DNA from 2 places in the Lelliottia sp. GFLA7 genome. Region 1 is predicted to be linked to the other one. Evidence: predicted binding sites of a transcription regulator. Region 1 holds the regulator's gene; the other holds the start of a gene.

Region 1 (7,825 bases):
GTCACACCCTGCGCTAACGCAACTGCGTGCGCTGCGCTATTTTGACCAAATACCCGCGCTGAGCCCTGAGCAACTCGACTGGTTGCTGCTGGAAGATTCCATGACGAAACGTTTTGAGCAGCAGGGGAAAAACGTCACCGTGACGCTGATTCAGGAAGGATTTGTGTCCGCTGATGAGGTCTCCAGCGAGCTACCGTTGTTGCCAAAAGAAGAACGCTACTGGCTGCGTGAAATCCTGCTATGCGCGGATGGCGAGCCATGGCTTGCCGGGCGCACCGTCGTTCCGGAATCCACGCTTTCTGGCCCAGAACTGGCTCTGCAAACATTGGGTAAAACCCCGCTGGGACGCTATCTTTTTACGTCGTCCGAGCTCACCCGTGATTTTATTGAAATAGGGCGCGATGCCGATCTGTGGGGACGCCGTTCCCGCCTGCGCTTAAGCGGCAAACCGTTAATGCTGACGGAACTGTTTTTGCCCGCATCGCCGTTGTACTAAGAGGATATGAAAATGGAGTGGAGTCTGACGCAGGATAAGCTGCTGGCCTTTCACCGCCTGATGCGAACAGATAAACCGATCGGTGCTTTGCTGCTGCTGTGGCCAACGCTGTGGGCACTGTGGGTCGCGGCTCCCGGTTTGCCACCGCTGTGGATCCTGGCGGTCTTCGTGGCTGGCGTCTGGCTGATGCGCGCGGCGGGTTGCGTGGTGAATGATTATGCCGATCGTAAGTTTGACGGACACGTTAAACGCACCGCCAATCGCCCACTGCCCAGCGGCCAGGTATCGGAAAAAGAGGCGCGCACGCTGTTTGTTGTGCTGGTCGTACTCGCTTTCCTGCTGGTGCTCACGCTTAATACCATGACGATTTTGCTTTCGGTGGCGGCGCTGGCGCTGGCGTGGGTATATCCGTTCATGAAGCGTTATACGCATTTGCCGCAGGTGGTGCTAGGCGCAGCGTTCGGCTGGTCAATTCCCATGGCGTTTGCTGCCGTCAGTGAGTCCGTGCCGCTGAGCTGCTGGCTGATGTTTCTCGCCAACATCTTGTGGGCGGTGGCCTACGACACTCAATACGCTATGGTCGACCGTGATGATGACCTGAAAATCGGCATCAAATCGACGGCGATTTTATTCGGTCGTCACGACAAGCTGATCATTGGGATATTGCAGGTCGCCGTACTGGCGCTGATGGTGGTCATTGGCCGTCTGAACGGGCTGAACTGGGAGTTTTACTGGTCGGTGCTGGTGGCGGGACTGTTGTTTGCGTATCAGCAAAAGCTGATCGCCAGGCGCGATCGTGAAGCCTGCTTTAAAGCCTTCCTGAATAATAACTACGTTGGACTGGTGCTGTTTTTAGGTCTGGCGATGAGTTACTGGTCTTAGGTCAACGCAAAACGGTCTCGATAGTGACCGTTTTTAGTGTTTGCTCCCTCTCCCGTGGGAGAGGGCTGGGGTGAGGGCAACAGACCGCACAAGGCCAAAAGCAAAACGGCAACCTCGTTGTCGTTTTTGATGTCTTCTCCCTCTCCCTGTGGGAGAGGGCTGGGGTGAGGGCATCAGACCGCACAAGGCCAAAAACAAAACGGTAACACCGTTGTCGTTTTTGATGTCTTCTCCCTCTCCCTGTGGGAGAGGGTTGGGGTGAGGGCATCAGGCCGCACAAGGCCAAAGCAAAACGGCAACCATCAGGTTGCCGTTTTAGTTTCCGCACTAAAGCGGATCGCAGAAACCCGCTACTCGTCCTGCGTTGCACTCTCAATCGTCAAACGCACATCAGACGTAATCAGTTCCGCCAGCATCTGATAAACCTTCATGGTTTCACCAGGCTCGGCATCTCCGGTATCGCTGATATAACCTTCGTCACGCAGCGTCAGCACCAATGAGCTAAACACCGCTTTATCGAAGAATTCTGGTGCGTTGATGCCGTGCAGCACAGACAAACGCTGAGCCAACGTGCGGCTCTCTTTTTCCAGCGTTCCACGGTTAATGGACGGATTAGCGCTCAGCAGCCAGAAGGTGATGGCGTAGCGTTGCAGCGTCTCTCGTGCGCCAGCAGCCAGCAGTTGAAGCGTGCGAGAACGTGACGGATTGATATGCAGCTCATCGCCTTTCACCGCGATCAACCCCTGACGGAGCAACTCTTCGGTCAATTTATCCAGCTCTGCCGCCAGCTCGTCTTTGCTCCAGCGCAGGAACAACTCCGCTTTCAACATCGGGTAAAGCACTTCAACATGACGCAGTATTTCCTGACGGGAAATACGACGGTGCTGAGTGATGATGGCAGCCATCAACGACGGCAGCATCAGCATATGCGCGATATTGTTGCGATAGTACGTCATCAACACCGCCTGCTCGCGCGGCAGAATGATGATGTCACCAATCGTGTCCTTCTCGACCTCGAACTTGTTCATTTGCAGCGCATGGTCAATCAGTTGACCCGCCGTCACAGACGGTACGGTTGAGTCCGTTGAGTACGGAACATGGCGCATCATGTCGAGATAACAGTCGAGCTGTTCGGTTAGCTGTTCGCGCGTCAGTGAGCGCTGACGCGAGGCCAGTAGCGCGGTACAACACAGGTTCATGGCGTTAGCCGCACCCGCATTGTTAATACGCACCATCAAATCGGCAGCAATATTGTTTACCGTAGGCGTCAACCACGCCGGGCGAATGGCTTCGATCGGATCGATAGACTCTCGCCATTCTGGTACATGCTGGTTCAGATACGTCATCAGTGGCATCGGTTCGCCAAAGTTAACGTAGCCCTGACCGAGATTACGCAGCTTGCTCAGACCGCGCAGCATCTGCGGTAAGCTCTCTTTCTCTTTCGTCGCGCCACGCAGCTCTTTAGCGTAAGTGCCCACTTCCATCACGTGCTCGTAACCGATATAAATCGGCACCAGCGTAATAGGACGTGTACCGCCGCGCAGCATGGCCTGAATGGTCATCGACAGCGTCCCGGTTTTCGGATCGAGCAGACGACCGGTACGGGAACGACCACCTTCGACAAAGTACTCTACGGAGTAGCCGCGGCTGAACAGTTCGCCCAGATATTCGCGGAATACCGTTGAATAGAGCTTGTTGCCCTTGAAGGTACGACGAATAAAGAACGCGCCCAGTCGGCGGAAAATCGGACCTGCTGGCCAGAAATTCAGGTTGATCCCGGCGGCGATATGCGGCGGAACCAGCCCCTGGTGATAGAGCACGTAGGAGAGCAGCAGATAATCCATGTGGCTGCGGTGGCAAGGCACATAGACAATCTCATGGCCGTCGTGGGCCAACTGGCGCACACGCTCGGCGTTGTGAACGTTAATCCCCTGGTACAGACGGTTCCAGGTGAAGCTCAGGATACGGTCAGACAGACGGATCATCTCGTAAGAGAAGTTCGCGGCAATCTCTTCCATCAGTGCGATAGCGTTTTGCTGCGCTTTCTCATGGGAGATTTTCTTGCTTCGCGCTTCGTCTTCAACCGCGCGAGCAATCGCTTTGGATGCCAGCAGTTTGTTGAACAGATCCTGACGCGCAGGTAAGCGTGGCCCCACAGCGGCTAAACGCTGACGGGCGAAGTGCATACGCGCAACGCGTGCCAGTTTTTGGGCGATAATTTTATCGGTGCCGTGCTCATCAGCCATGTGGCGTAACGACACCGACGGCGAGAAACGAACAAAACTATCGCGACCCAACCATGACACGGCAAAGAATTTTTGGACGCCGTTAAGCATGCGCAACGGCGGATTCTCTTCACCTTTTTGACGCCCTGGACGACGACCAAACATCACCGACACCGGCACCATCTGGACATCCAGATCGGGGTTGCTGCGGTGCAGATCAAGATAGTCGTGGAACAGTTTGATCGACTCTTCTTTCGGCGTGTAATAGGTAAACACGCGCGGCCCGCCGTGGATAAACACATAGCGAGGGAGAAGGGTGCCGTCGATTTCCAGGGGTTCCAAAGGATCCGGTAAATCGTGCGCCAGACATTGGGCGCGCAGCGTGAGTAAGTCTGCCTTCGAGTTATAAGGCAAAACGTACATAATAGGGCGTGAGGTATCGAGCCCTAATTCCAGCGCGGGTTCCGCCGGGATAGACTTACTTTTTACCAGTACGCTTAATGGTAAATTAAGTAATTTGTAGTAAATTCGTGGCCAGCCGGACATAAACGATGTAAAGCCTCTGGTTAATAATGCAATTGCGGCGCAAGGATAACAGAAAGCGCGCAAGATTTCTGTTGTTACCCGTCATACTTCAGGCTGCTGCGAAACCCGCCGCAGCCCTTGTTACTGACGCTAAATCTAATAAAAGGTTCTTTTAATGGCCAATAATACCACTGGGTTTACCCGAATCATCAAAGCTGCCGGTTATTCATGGAAAGGTTTCCGCGCGGCATGGATAAATGAAGCCGCCTTCCGGCAAGAAGGCGTTGCCGCAATTATTGCCGTGATTATCGCGTGCTTCCTTGATGTTGATGCTATCACCCGCGTACTTCTCATCAGCTCAGTACTGTTGGTGATGATAGTGGAAATTCTCAACAGCGCTATCGAAGCCGTTGTTGACCGTATTGGCTCTGATTTCCACGAACTTTCTGGTCGTGCGAAAGACATGGGCTCTGCCGCTGTACTGCTGGCGATTATCATCGCTGCCATTACCTGGGTCACCCTCCTTTGGTCACATTTTCGATAAGCTTTCAGGAATCGAATAAGTCTCTGGTTTTTTGTGCAGTTTTTGATTCCAAATTCGCCTTTGACTGTATATACTCACAGCATAACTGTATATACACCCAGGGGGCGGAATGAAAGCGTTAACGGCCAGACAGCAAGAGGTGTTTGATCTCATCAGGGATCACATCAGCCAGACGGGAATGCCACCCACGCGTGCGGAAATCGCACAGCGCCTGGGCTTCCGTTCACCAAACGCCGCGGAAGAGCATCTTAAAGCGCTGGCACGTAAAGGCGTTCTTGAGATTGTTTCAGGCGCGTCTCGCGGTATCCGCTTACTGGTGGAAGAAGAAACGGGCATCCCTCTTATCGGTCGCGTTGCGGCGGGTGAGCCGTTGCTGGCACAGCAGCACATTGAAGGCCACTATCAGGTTGATCCGGGTATGTTTAAGCCGAGCGCAGATTTCTTACTGCGTGTTAGCGGTATGTCCATGAAGGATATTGGTATTCTGGACGGCGATCTGTTGGCGGTACATAAAACTCAGGATGTGCGCAACGGACAGGTTGTTGTTGCGCGTATTGACGACGAAGTCACGGTTAAGCGCCTGAAAAAACAGGGTAACACCGTGCAACTTCTGCCTGAAAACAGTGAGTTTTCTCCGATTCTGGTGGATCTGCGCGAGCAAACCTTCTCTATTGAAGGGTTGGCGGTTGGCGTTATCCGCAACGGTGAATGGCTGTAATTTCTCTCTGACAGGCTGCGTCATCCACGCAGCCTGACTGTCTTATCTCGCTTCCGGTAATTTCCTATGTCTCTGCTGACAACTTCAGACAAGGCATTATGGCGTCTTGCGCTGCCAATGATTTTTTCCAATATCACCGTTCCTTTGCTTGGACTGGTGGATACGGGCGTCATTGGACATCTTGATTCTCCCGTCTATTTAGGTGGCATCGCGATTGGTGCGATGGCGACCAGCTTCCTCTTTATGCTGCTCCTGTTTTTGCGCATGAGCACGACCGGACTGACCGCCCAGGCCTTTGGCGCGAAAGATCCGGTACGCCTTGGGCGGGCGCTGGTTCAGCCGCTGATCCTGGCGTTAGGTGCCGGGCTACTGATTGTCGTATTGCGTACACCTCTGATCGATCTGGCGCTGCATATTGTCGGTGGCAGCGAAGCCGTGCTGGAACAGGCGCGCCGTTTTCTGGAGATTCGCTGGCTCAGCGCCCCTGCTTCACTCGCTAACCTCGTTCTGCTTGGCTGGCTACTCGGTGTGCAATATGTCCGTGCCCCGGTCATTTTGCTGGTGGTGGGGAATGTCCTGAATATCGTTCTCGATCTGTGGCTGGTGATGGGTTTGCATATGAATGTGCAGGGTGCCGCACTGGCAACCGTTGTCGCGGAATATGCCACGTTCTTTATCGGCTTATGGATGGTCAAACGTGTATTGGTGATGCGTGGCGTTTCGCTCGCGATGCTGAAAAATGCCTGGCGGGGCAATATGCGCAAGCTGCTGGCGCTGAACCGCGACATCATGTTGCGCTCTCTGTTGCTCCAGCTATGCTTCGGTGCGATGACCGTATTGGGCGCGCGTCTTGGGCCTGAGATCGTTGCGGTCAACGCGGTGCTGATGACGCTACTGACGTTTACCGCTTATGCGCTGGATGGTTTTGCCTATGCCGTTGAGGCCCACTCGGGTCAGGCATACGGTGCGCGGCAGGCCGGAAAATTACAAGAAGTCTGGCGTGCTGCCTGTCGTCAGTCCGGGTTGGTCGCACTGGTGTTTGCGCTGATTTACGCTCTCTTTGGTGGGCATATTGTCGCCCTTCTGACGTCATTACCTGAACTGCGTGAGCTGGCTCGTCATTACATTTTCTGGCAAGTGGTTTTACCGGTGGTGGGTGTCTGGTGTTATTTGCTGGATGGCATGTTCATTGGTGCGACCCGGGGCGCGGAAATGCGCAATAGCATGGCGGTCGCCGCGGCGGGTTTCGGTTTGACCTTGCTCACCGTCCCCTATTTGGGGAACCATGGTTTGTGGCTGGCGTTAGCTGTCTTTCTTGCTCTGCGAGGCCTGTCGCTGTGGGTTATCTGGCGGCGTCACTGGCGCAAAAACAGCTGGTTCTCGTAGCGGCTTCTTTTGGCAAAATGGTTAAAGATTCTGAATATCGAAACGACTGCCGAATCCTTATCTACAATTATTATCACGTCCAGCAGGAAATGAACGTAACGGACGATACAAATTTACGTGATAACCGAACGATGAGGACATGATTATGAATAAAGACGAAATCGGCGGTAACTGGAAACAGTTTAAAGGTAAAGCGAAAGAGCAGTGGGGTAAGCTGACTGACGATGATATGACCATTATCGAAGGTAAGCGTGACCAACTGGTCGGTAAAATTCAGGAACGTTACGGTTACCAGAAAGATCAGGCCGAGAAAGAGGTCGGTGATTGGGAAAAACGTCACGATTATCGCTGGTAGGTAATTCTGTAGCGAAAAGTTCTACCCGAAAATACATGGACGTACTATCCCTGAGGGCGGCTTAAAGGCCGCCCGATTTGCATTTTAGCGCGGCTTCTTTTTTACATGAATTGAGTGATCGTGCTGACACGCATCTTGATGACTGCACGCTTCCACCTCCACACAGGCCGAACACAGGCCATGTGCTTCAATCACATTATGACGTAGCGCAAAGCCCATTTTGGCCGCCAGCGAATGCATAATGTCTTCTACCCCTTCCGCCGCTTTTTCCTTCACGGCTCCGCATCGGTCGCAGATAAACATCGCAGATGTGTGCGTCGGTTGATCGAACAAGTGGCAAAGCACATAGCTGTTTGTTGATTCCACTTTATGCACAAAGCCTTGTTCCAGCAGGAAATCGAGCGCACGGTAAACCGTCGGCGGTTTAGCCTGCGGCTCGTTAACACGCAGCAGATCAAGCAAATCGTAAGCGCTGATCGCGTTTTGTTGGAGGCTCATCAGACGCAAAACTTCAAGGCGCTGCGGGGTCAGGCGCACATTGCGTTGCGCGCAGAGCTTTTCAGCTTGCACGAGCAGCTCCTGCGTTGTGGTCTTATCCATTTGCACCTCGAAGAGTAGTAGGCCGGAAAACCCCCACTTTATCATGTTCTGTTAAAAACGCCGAGATCCCACGCGGTGTGCTATACCTGACGCA
Region 2 (7,825 bases), on a different contig from region 1:
CAACCGTCCCGGCGGGAACCGCTCGGCTGCGTCTGACGCTGACGGCGGCGCACCAGACGCAGGATATCGATAACGTGCTGGAGGCGCTGTATGCCGCAGGTTAACAAGCAGGCCATTGCGTCCGCCTTTGGCCGGGCGGCGCGATGCTATTCCCAACACGATGAACTCCAGCGCCAGAGCGCGCAGGGGCTGCACGCATTTCTCGGTGATCAACGTTTTAACGCCGTGCTGGATGCCGGGTGTGGACCGGGGACAAACAGCCGCGTCTGGCGGGAAAGAGGCAGCCACGTCACGGCGTTCGACCTTTCCCCGCAGATGATCGAGCAGGCCCGTTATCAGCAGGCAGCAGACGATTATCAGGTGGGGGACATCGAATCCATGACCCTGTCTGACGCCCAGTTTGACCTGGTCTGGAGCCACCTGGCGTTGCAATGGTGCGCCAGCCTGCCGCAGGCGCTGCGGGAGCTGTATCGGGTGACGCGTCCAGGCGGTACGCTGGCCTTTACCACGCTGCTGGCCCATTCGCTGCCGGAACTCAATCAGGCGTGGCAGGCGGTGGATGAGCGGCCTCATGCCAACCGGTTTTTGTCCGAGGCAGAGGTGATTTCCGCCCTGCAGGGTTGGCGGTATCGGGCGACCACGCAGACAGTGACGCTGACCTTCGTGGATGCGCTCAGCGCCATGCGATCGCTGAAGGGCATTGGCGCAACGCATTTGCATGACGGGCGCGGGCGCAAACCATTGACGCGCGGTGAGCTTCAGCGACTGGAGTTCGCCTGGCCGCAGCAGCGGGGTGAATTCCCGCTCTCTTATCAACTTTTCCATGGAATTATCGAACGTGATTGAACGCTATTTTGTCACCGGGACAGATACCGAAGTAGGGAAAACCGTGGCCAGCTGTGCCTTGTTGCAGGCCGCGCGTTTACAGGGATTCGAGACCGTTGGATACAAACCGGTCGCCTCTGGCAGCGAAATGACGGCAGAAGGGCTGCGCAATACCGACGCGTTAGCGCTGCAACGAAACAGCAGCGTGGCACTGTCGTATCAGGCCGTGAATCCCTATACCTTTGCGGAACCGACCTCGCCGCACATTGTGAGCGCCGATGAGCAGCGCCCAATCTCGTTTTCTGTGCTTTCTGCGGGTCTGCGGTCGCTTGAGGAACAAGCTGAATGGGTGCTGGTTGAAGGGGCGGGCGGCTGGTTTACCCCGCTCAGTGATGACCTGACGTTTGCCGACTGGGTGGCGGGCGAACAGCTGCCGGTAATTTTGGTCGTCGGAATAAAACTCGGCTGTATTAATCATGCGATGCTCACCGCATTAGCGGTGAAACAGTCAGGTCTGCGTCTCGCAGGCTGGATTGCCAACGATGTGGTTGCGCCGGGAAAACGTCATCATGAGTATCTGGCGACGCTTAAGAACTGCATTCATGCGCCATTTCTCGGCGAAATTCCCTGGCTTGCCGACGCGGCTGAAAACGCAAAGACGGGACATTATCTCGATCTCAGCGCCTTGCATCCAGCGTCATCCAGTGGGCAATAAGTTCGTCATTCAGCTCAGTAACGTGGCCCTGTGCCACGTTACGTCCGCGATAAAGCATGCAAAAACGGTCGGCGACACGGCGGATAAACGACAGCTGTTGTTCCGCCAGTAAAACCGTCATTCCCAAATCTCGATTTAAACGCGCCAGAAGTAGCCCCAGCCTGTGGGCAAACGTCGGGCTGGCCCCGTGCATTGGTTCGTCCAGAATCAGCAGGCGAGGGCGACTGACCAGCGCATTCGCCAGCGCCAGCTGGTATTTGTCATCCGGTGATAACCCCATCGCACGGGCCTGTCGCAGCGGCCACAGTTGCGGCAGCAGGTCGTACATTTCGCTGCTGGCCGTCGCGTCAGATTTCCCCTGCGCGCGCATTGCAACATGCAAATTTTCCTCAACCGTGAGCTGCGAAAATATCCGCCGATCCTGCGTGACATACCCGATCCCTGGTAATTCGCTGCGCTCACGCGTAGCGCCCAGCAGATCCTGTGGTGGTGCGCCCGCTTCATGCCAGATAATGGAACCGCTCTCTACCGGAAGTTGCCCGGTGATGCAGTTGATCAGGGTGGTTTTTCCCATTCCGGGCAGCCCGACCACGCCTGTACACATCCCTGGCGGCAAATCGAGATCAATGTTCCACAGCGTGTGTTCGCTCCCGTAAAACTGATTTATTGCGCGCAGACTCAGCATAATTCACTCCTTAAAAAACGCGTGGGCGAGATGTCATCATGATTCTGCAAAACCCTTGCCATATCCGAAAATCGACTTGAATAAGCTGTTTTTTTCGGACTATGTCACTGCTAACGCGATACACAGGAGCGGATTTGCACACCTTCGGTGCTACAGAGGATGGGTCGTGGTGCAGCGAGGATCGCGGAAATGTGAGTAAGATCTCACCGGTCGTATATGATCCGCTCAACTGTTAATCATCGAAAAAGAGCTATAAATATTTTTTACGGACAGGCTTTTGGGAAAAACCGGGACTTTGCGGAGTGGCTGTCTACTTGGGCTGGAAGCAGTTATCCACTATTCCTGTGGATAACCATGTGCATTAGGGTTAGAAAACTTCAGGTAAGCGAGAGAATACGCGGCCTGCGCATGAATTGATGCGAAACGCGGCTTTAAGAAATATCTTCTATTAATTAATGCGTTAGACAAAAGCAATCATCGTAATGAAAGTGTCATCTGCGGGCTTAAATCTGACTTTACCCTGCTTGACAAATGTTAAAAATGGAAATGTTCTGGGGATAAACCCCTCAGAGTGGTGTTTTATAGTGCCGTAGTCTGGATATTGACCACTTTTTCGCTGATTCACCGGATGCAGTACCAAATATCGTTACATGCCACTGGATTTACATCCAGTATTTTTTACTGGCAAATTTGCCAGTCACGCGTAAAATTACTCACCTGCCGCTTTTATCGTCATCAGGTTGTTGCCCATGAGTAAAATGTTCAAATTGAATTCTGCCTTCCGTCCTTCTGGCGATCAGCCAGAGGCGATCCGTCGCCTGAAAGAAGGGCTGGAAGACGGGCTTGCACATCAAACGCTGCTGGGCGTAACCGGATCGGGTAAAACGTTTACCGTCGCCAATGTGATTGCCGATCTGCAGCGCCCCACGATGGTGCTGGCACCCAACAAAACGCTGGCGGCGCAGCTTTATGGTGAGATGAAAGAGTTCTTCCCGGATAACGCCGTGGAATATTTCGTCTCCTACTACGATTATTATCAGCCCGAAGCCTACGTCCCGAGCTCGGATACCTTTATCGAGAAAGATGCGTCTGTGAACGAGCATATCGAACAGATGCGTCTGTCGGCGACCAAGGCATTGCTTGAGCGTCGAGACGTCATTGTGGTGGCCTCTGTGTCCGCTATTTACGGCCTGGGCGATCCCGATCTGTATCTGAAAATGATGCTGCACCTGACCAACGGGATGATCATCGATCAGCGCGCCATTTTGCGGCGACTGGCGGAGCTGCAATATGCCCGTAACGATCAGGCGTTCCAGCGCGGGACGTTCCGCGTGCGGGGCGAAGTCATTGATATCTTCCCGGCAGAATCCGACGATCTGGCGTTACGCGTTGAGCTTTTTGACGAAGAAGTCGAGCGGCTGTCGCTTTTCGATCCGCTCACCGGCCATGTTGATTCGGTTATTCAGCGCTTCACCGTCTATCCGAAAACCCACTACGTCACCCCGCGCGAGCGTATTGTGCAGGCGATGGAAGACATCAAGGTCGAACTGGCTGAGCGACGCAAAGTGCTGCTGGAAAATAACAAACTGCTCGAAGAGCAGCGTTTAAGCCAGCGTACGCAGTTCGATCTGGAGATGATGAACGAGCTGGGCTACTGCTCGGGTATCGAAAACTATTCACGCTACCTTTCGGGCCGTGGGCCTGGTGAAGCGCCACCGACGCTGTTTGATTATCTGCCTGCCGATGGGCTGCTGGTGGTGGACGAATCCCACGTGACGATTCCGCAAATTGGCGGCATGTACCGTGGCGACCGTGCGCGTAAAGAGACGTTGGTGGAGTATGGTTTCCGCCTGCCCTCGGCGCTGGATAACCGTCCAATGAAGTTTGAAGAGTTCGAAGCGCTGGCCCCGCAGACTATCTATGTCTCAGCAACGCCGGGCAACTACGAGCTGGAAAAATCAGGCGAAGATGTGGTGGATCAGGTGGTGCGTCCGACCGGCCTGCTGGATCCCATTATCGAAGTCCGTCCTGTGGGAACCCAGGTGGACGATCTGCTTTCTGAAATCCGTGCGCGCGCCATTATCAACGAGCGCGTGCTGGTCACTACGCTTACCAAGCGTATGGCGGAAGATCTGACCGAATACCTTGAAGAGCACGGCGAGCGCGTGCGTTATCTGCACTCGGATATCGACACCGTCGAGCGTATGGAGATCATCCGCGATTTACGACTCGGTGAATTTGACGTGCTGGTCGGGATCAACCTGTTACGAGAAGGTCTGGACATGCCAGAAGTGTCGCTGGTGGCGATTCTGGATGCCGATAAAGAGGGCTTCCTGCGTTCTGAGCGTTCGCTTATTCAGACCATTGGCCGTGCGGCGCGTAACATCAACGGTAAAGCCATTTTGTATGGCGATAGAATTACGGCGTCGATGGCGAAAGCGATTAGCGAAACAGAGCGTCGCCGTGAGAAGCAGCATCAGTACAACCTGGATAACGGCATTGTGCCGCAGGGCTTGAACAAGAAAGTGGTGGATATTTTGGCGCTGGGCCAGGGGCTGGCGAAAACCAAAGCCAAAGGCCGTGGCAAATCGCGCTCACCGGTTGAGGCCGATCCGGTTGAACTTGTGCTGACGCCAAAAGCGCTGCAGCAGAAAATTCATGAGCTGGAAGGGCAGATGATGCAGCACGCACAAAACCTGGAGTTTGAAGAAGCCGCGCAAGTCCGCGATCAGCTTCATCAACTACGGCAACTGTTTATTGCGGCGTCGTAGCTCAAAGCAAAATGGCAGCGCGAGGCTGCCATTTTTAGTGTCCCTGTGGGCTAAGAAATCCCCGCAAAGTGATCATTTGCACAATGACTCGCGCTAACCCAATTCCTGAATGGCTTTTTCCAGCGCCAGGCGCAGTAAATGGCGGTCATGGCGATACTTGATATCGCTTGCTTCCAGCGGCTCCTGAACCACGACGCGGCCTTCCATGCCGGAAACATCGACGTTTGGCCCTACGACGACACCGTCGATAATTTTCTTCCCGACATACTGTTCCATCAGATGCAGTTTATCTGCCAGCGACAGGCTAGCGGCGGCGGGACTCAGTTCGCGCCCCAGATTGCCGATATAGACCATCGGCGCAGGGGTTCTGCGTAGCGCTTGCGCCAACTCTTTGACCAGCAAAAGCGGCATCAGACTGGTGTAGAAGCTGCCAGGGCCGATCAGGATCAGGTCGGCTTCGGCAATGGCTTCGATCGCTTCACGCGTGGCGGGAACATTCGGATAGGTCATCAGCTCTTTTGGTGGCACGACAAGCTGATCGATATTCACTTCTCCGTAGACTTCATGGCCATCCACATCAATCGCCATCAAATCGACCGGTTGTTCTGACATTGGGATAAGGAATGCATCGACTTTCAGCAGGTTTCTGATCAAATTGATCGCTTCAAGAGGCCTGACGCTCAGGTGATCCAGCGCCTTTAACATCAGGTTTCCGAGGTTATGGCCCGAAAGTTCACCGTTACCGCTAAAACGATATTCAAACATCGCCGACGCGACGCTTTGCTCGGTAATTAATTGATTAAGACAGTTGCGCATGTCGCCCCAGGCAATACCGCCTTCCGCACGACGAATACGTCCTGTTGAACCACCGTTATCCGTGGTGGTCACGATACCGGTCAGCCGGGAACCCAGCGACGATAACGATGACATAACGCGTCCCAGCCCGTGCCCGCCACCGAGAGCGACGACACGGTCAAGATCCGCAAAAGTGCGATTGCGCATACACATTCCTTATCATAATGATCAGCGTAACAGTAACCCAACTACCCCTAAAAGACGATGCCCTACGCCCGTCAAAATGACGTATATCAATGCGAAACGTTGAGTTTTACGTATCCTGTAGTGAAAGTGTTCGATAATGTCGCTATGTATAGAATTATACAGCGAAAGCAAAATGGCGGAAGCGTCATTTCCGCGCTACTATCGGCATAACCACGTTTTCGCTGATGAAAACATACACTCTAGCCTTGACGCCTGTGTCACATGATATGGCGCCCTGGCCGTGGCGGTTTCGCCACCAGGGTACAGAAAGAAATGACTGTGCCTCCCGTATCTGGAAAGGTGTACATGGCTTCACAACTCACTGATGCTTTCGCGCGTAAGTTTTTCTATTTACGTCTGTCGATTACCGATGTGTGCAACTTCCGTTGCACCTATTGCCTGCCGAACGGTTACAAGCCTGGCAGCGTCACCAATAACGGATTTCTCTCCGTGGCAGAAGTGCGGCGTATCACGCGCGCATTCTCTGAACTCGGCACCGAAAAAGTGCGCCTGACGGGCGGAGAACCCTCACTTCGTCGTGACTTTCCTGACATTATTGCTGCTATTCGTGAAAACGAGAGCATTCGTCAAATCGCCGTCACCACCAATGGCTATCGTATGGCGCGCGATGTCGCAAGCTGGCGCGAGGCCGGATTAACGGCGATTAACGTCAGCGTCGATAGCCTTGATGCACGCCAGTTTCACGCCATTACCGGGCAGGATAAATTCCAGCAGGTGATGGACGGCATTGACGCTGCTTTCGAGGCCGGATTCGATAAAGTCAAAGTCAACACCGTACTGATGCGCGATGTGAATCACCATCAGCTAGATACCTTCCTGGCCTGGATCAAACCGCGCCGCATTCAGCTGCGTTTCATTGAGCTGATGGAGACAGGTGAGGGCAGTGACCTGTTCCGTCGCCATCATATTTCCGGGATGGTGTTGCGTGATGCCCTGCTGAGACGCGGTTGGATCCATCAGATTCGCCAACGCAGCGACGGCCCGGCGCAGGTCTTTTGTCACCCGGATTATGAAGGGGAAATCGGGCTTATCATGCCGTATGAGAAAGACTTCTGCGCCAGCTGTAATCGTCTGCGCGTCTCGTCGGTTGGCAAGCTGCACCTGTGCCTGTTTGGCGACGGCGGCGTCGATCTCCGTGATTTGCTGGAAGACGATGCGCAGCAGAACGCCCTTGAAGCGCGTATCTCTACTGCGTTGACGCACAAAAAGCAGACCCACTTCCTGCACCAGGGCGACACAGGAATCACACAAAACCTGTCCTACATCGGCGGGTAATTGGCTTAAAAGGAATCAGAAAATGAGTCAGGTCAGCGCAGAGTTTATCCCGACGCGTATTGCTATTCTTACGGTTTCAGAACGCCGTGGCGAAGAGGACGATACCTCTGGCCACTGGCTGCGTGACGCGGCGCATGAGGTGGGACACCATATCGTCGATAAAGCCATCGTCAAAGAGAACCGCTACGCCATCCGCGCGCAGGTTTCACAGTGGATCGCCAGCGATGACGTGCAGGTGGTGTTGATTAACGGTGGAACGGGGTTGACCGCAGGCGATCAGGTCCCGGAAGCGCTGCTGCCGCTGTTTGACCGCGAGGTCGAAGGGTTTGGCGAAGTGTTCCGCATGCTGTCATTTGAAGAGATCGGCACCTCGACGCTGCAATCGCGTGCTGTCGCGGGGATTGCCAACAAAACGCTGATTTTTGCGATGCCTGGATCCACCAAAGCCTGCCGTACGGCCTGGGAAAATATCATCGCCCCGCAGCTTGATGC

Evidence for each region. The regulator LexA, encoded in region 1, represses DNA repair genes until DNA is damaged. The targets are predictions, from matches to a motif close to TNCTGTATGTACATACAGNA.
Region 2: a site for LexA is predicted at 2,880-2,899, ahead of uvrB (excinuclease ABC subunit UvrB). Genes of this name have one in related genera too.

Annotation. Positions count from the first base shown of each region.
Region 1 is NZ_JBWLAQ010000003.1:32,247-40,071, forward strand. It holds gene ubiC (chorismate lyase) at 1-496, shown strand, start outside; gene ubiA (4-hydroxybenzoate octaprenyltransferase) at 509-1,378, shown strand; gene plsB (glycerol-3-phosphate 1-O-acyltransferase PlsB) at 1,729-4,149, opposite strand; gene AC07RN_RS10450 (diacylglycerol kinase) at 4,304-4,672, shown strand; gene lexA (transcriptional repressor LexA) at 4,782-5,390, shown strand; gene dinF (MATE family efflux transporter DinF) at 5,457-6,776, shown strand; gene AC07RN_RS10465 (CsbD family protein) at 6,922-7,131, shown strand; gene zur (zinc uptake transcriptional repressor Zur) at 7,216-7,731, opposite strand.
Region 2 is NZ_JBWLAQ010000001.1:703,924-711,748, reverse strand. It holds gene bioF (8-amino-7-oxononanoate synthase) at 1-104, shown strand, start outside; gene bioC (malonyl-ACP O-methyltransferase BioC) at 91-846, shown strand; gene bioD (dethiobiotin synthase) at 839-1,540, shown strand; gene AC07RN_RS03450 (ABC transporter ATP-binding protein) at 1,503-2,225, opposite strand; gene uvrB (excinuclease ABC subunit UvrB) at 2,975-4,996, shown strand; gene yvcK (uridine diphosphate-N-acetylglucosamine-binding protein YvcK) at 5,090-5,998, opposite strand; molybdenum cofactor riboswitch at 6,222-6,356, shown strand; gene moaA (GTP 3',8-cyclase MoaA) at 6,344-7,333, shown strand; gene moaB (molybdenum cofactor biosynthesis protein B) at 7,356-7,825, shown strand, end outside.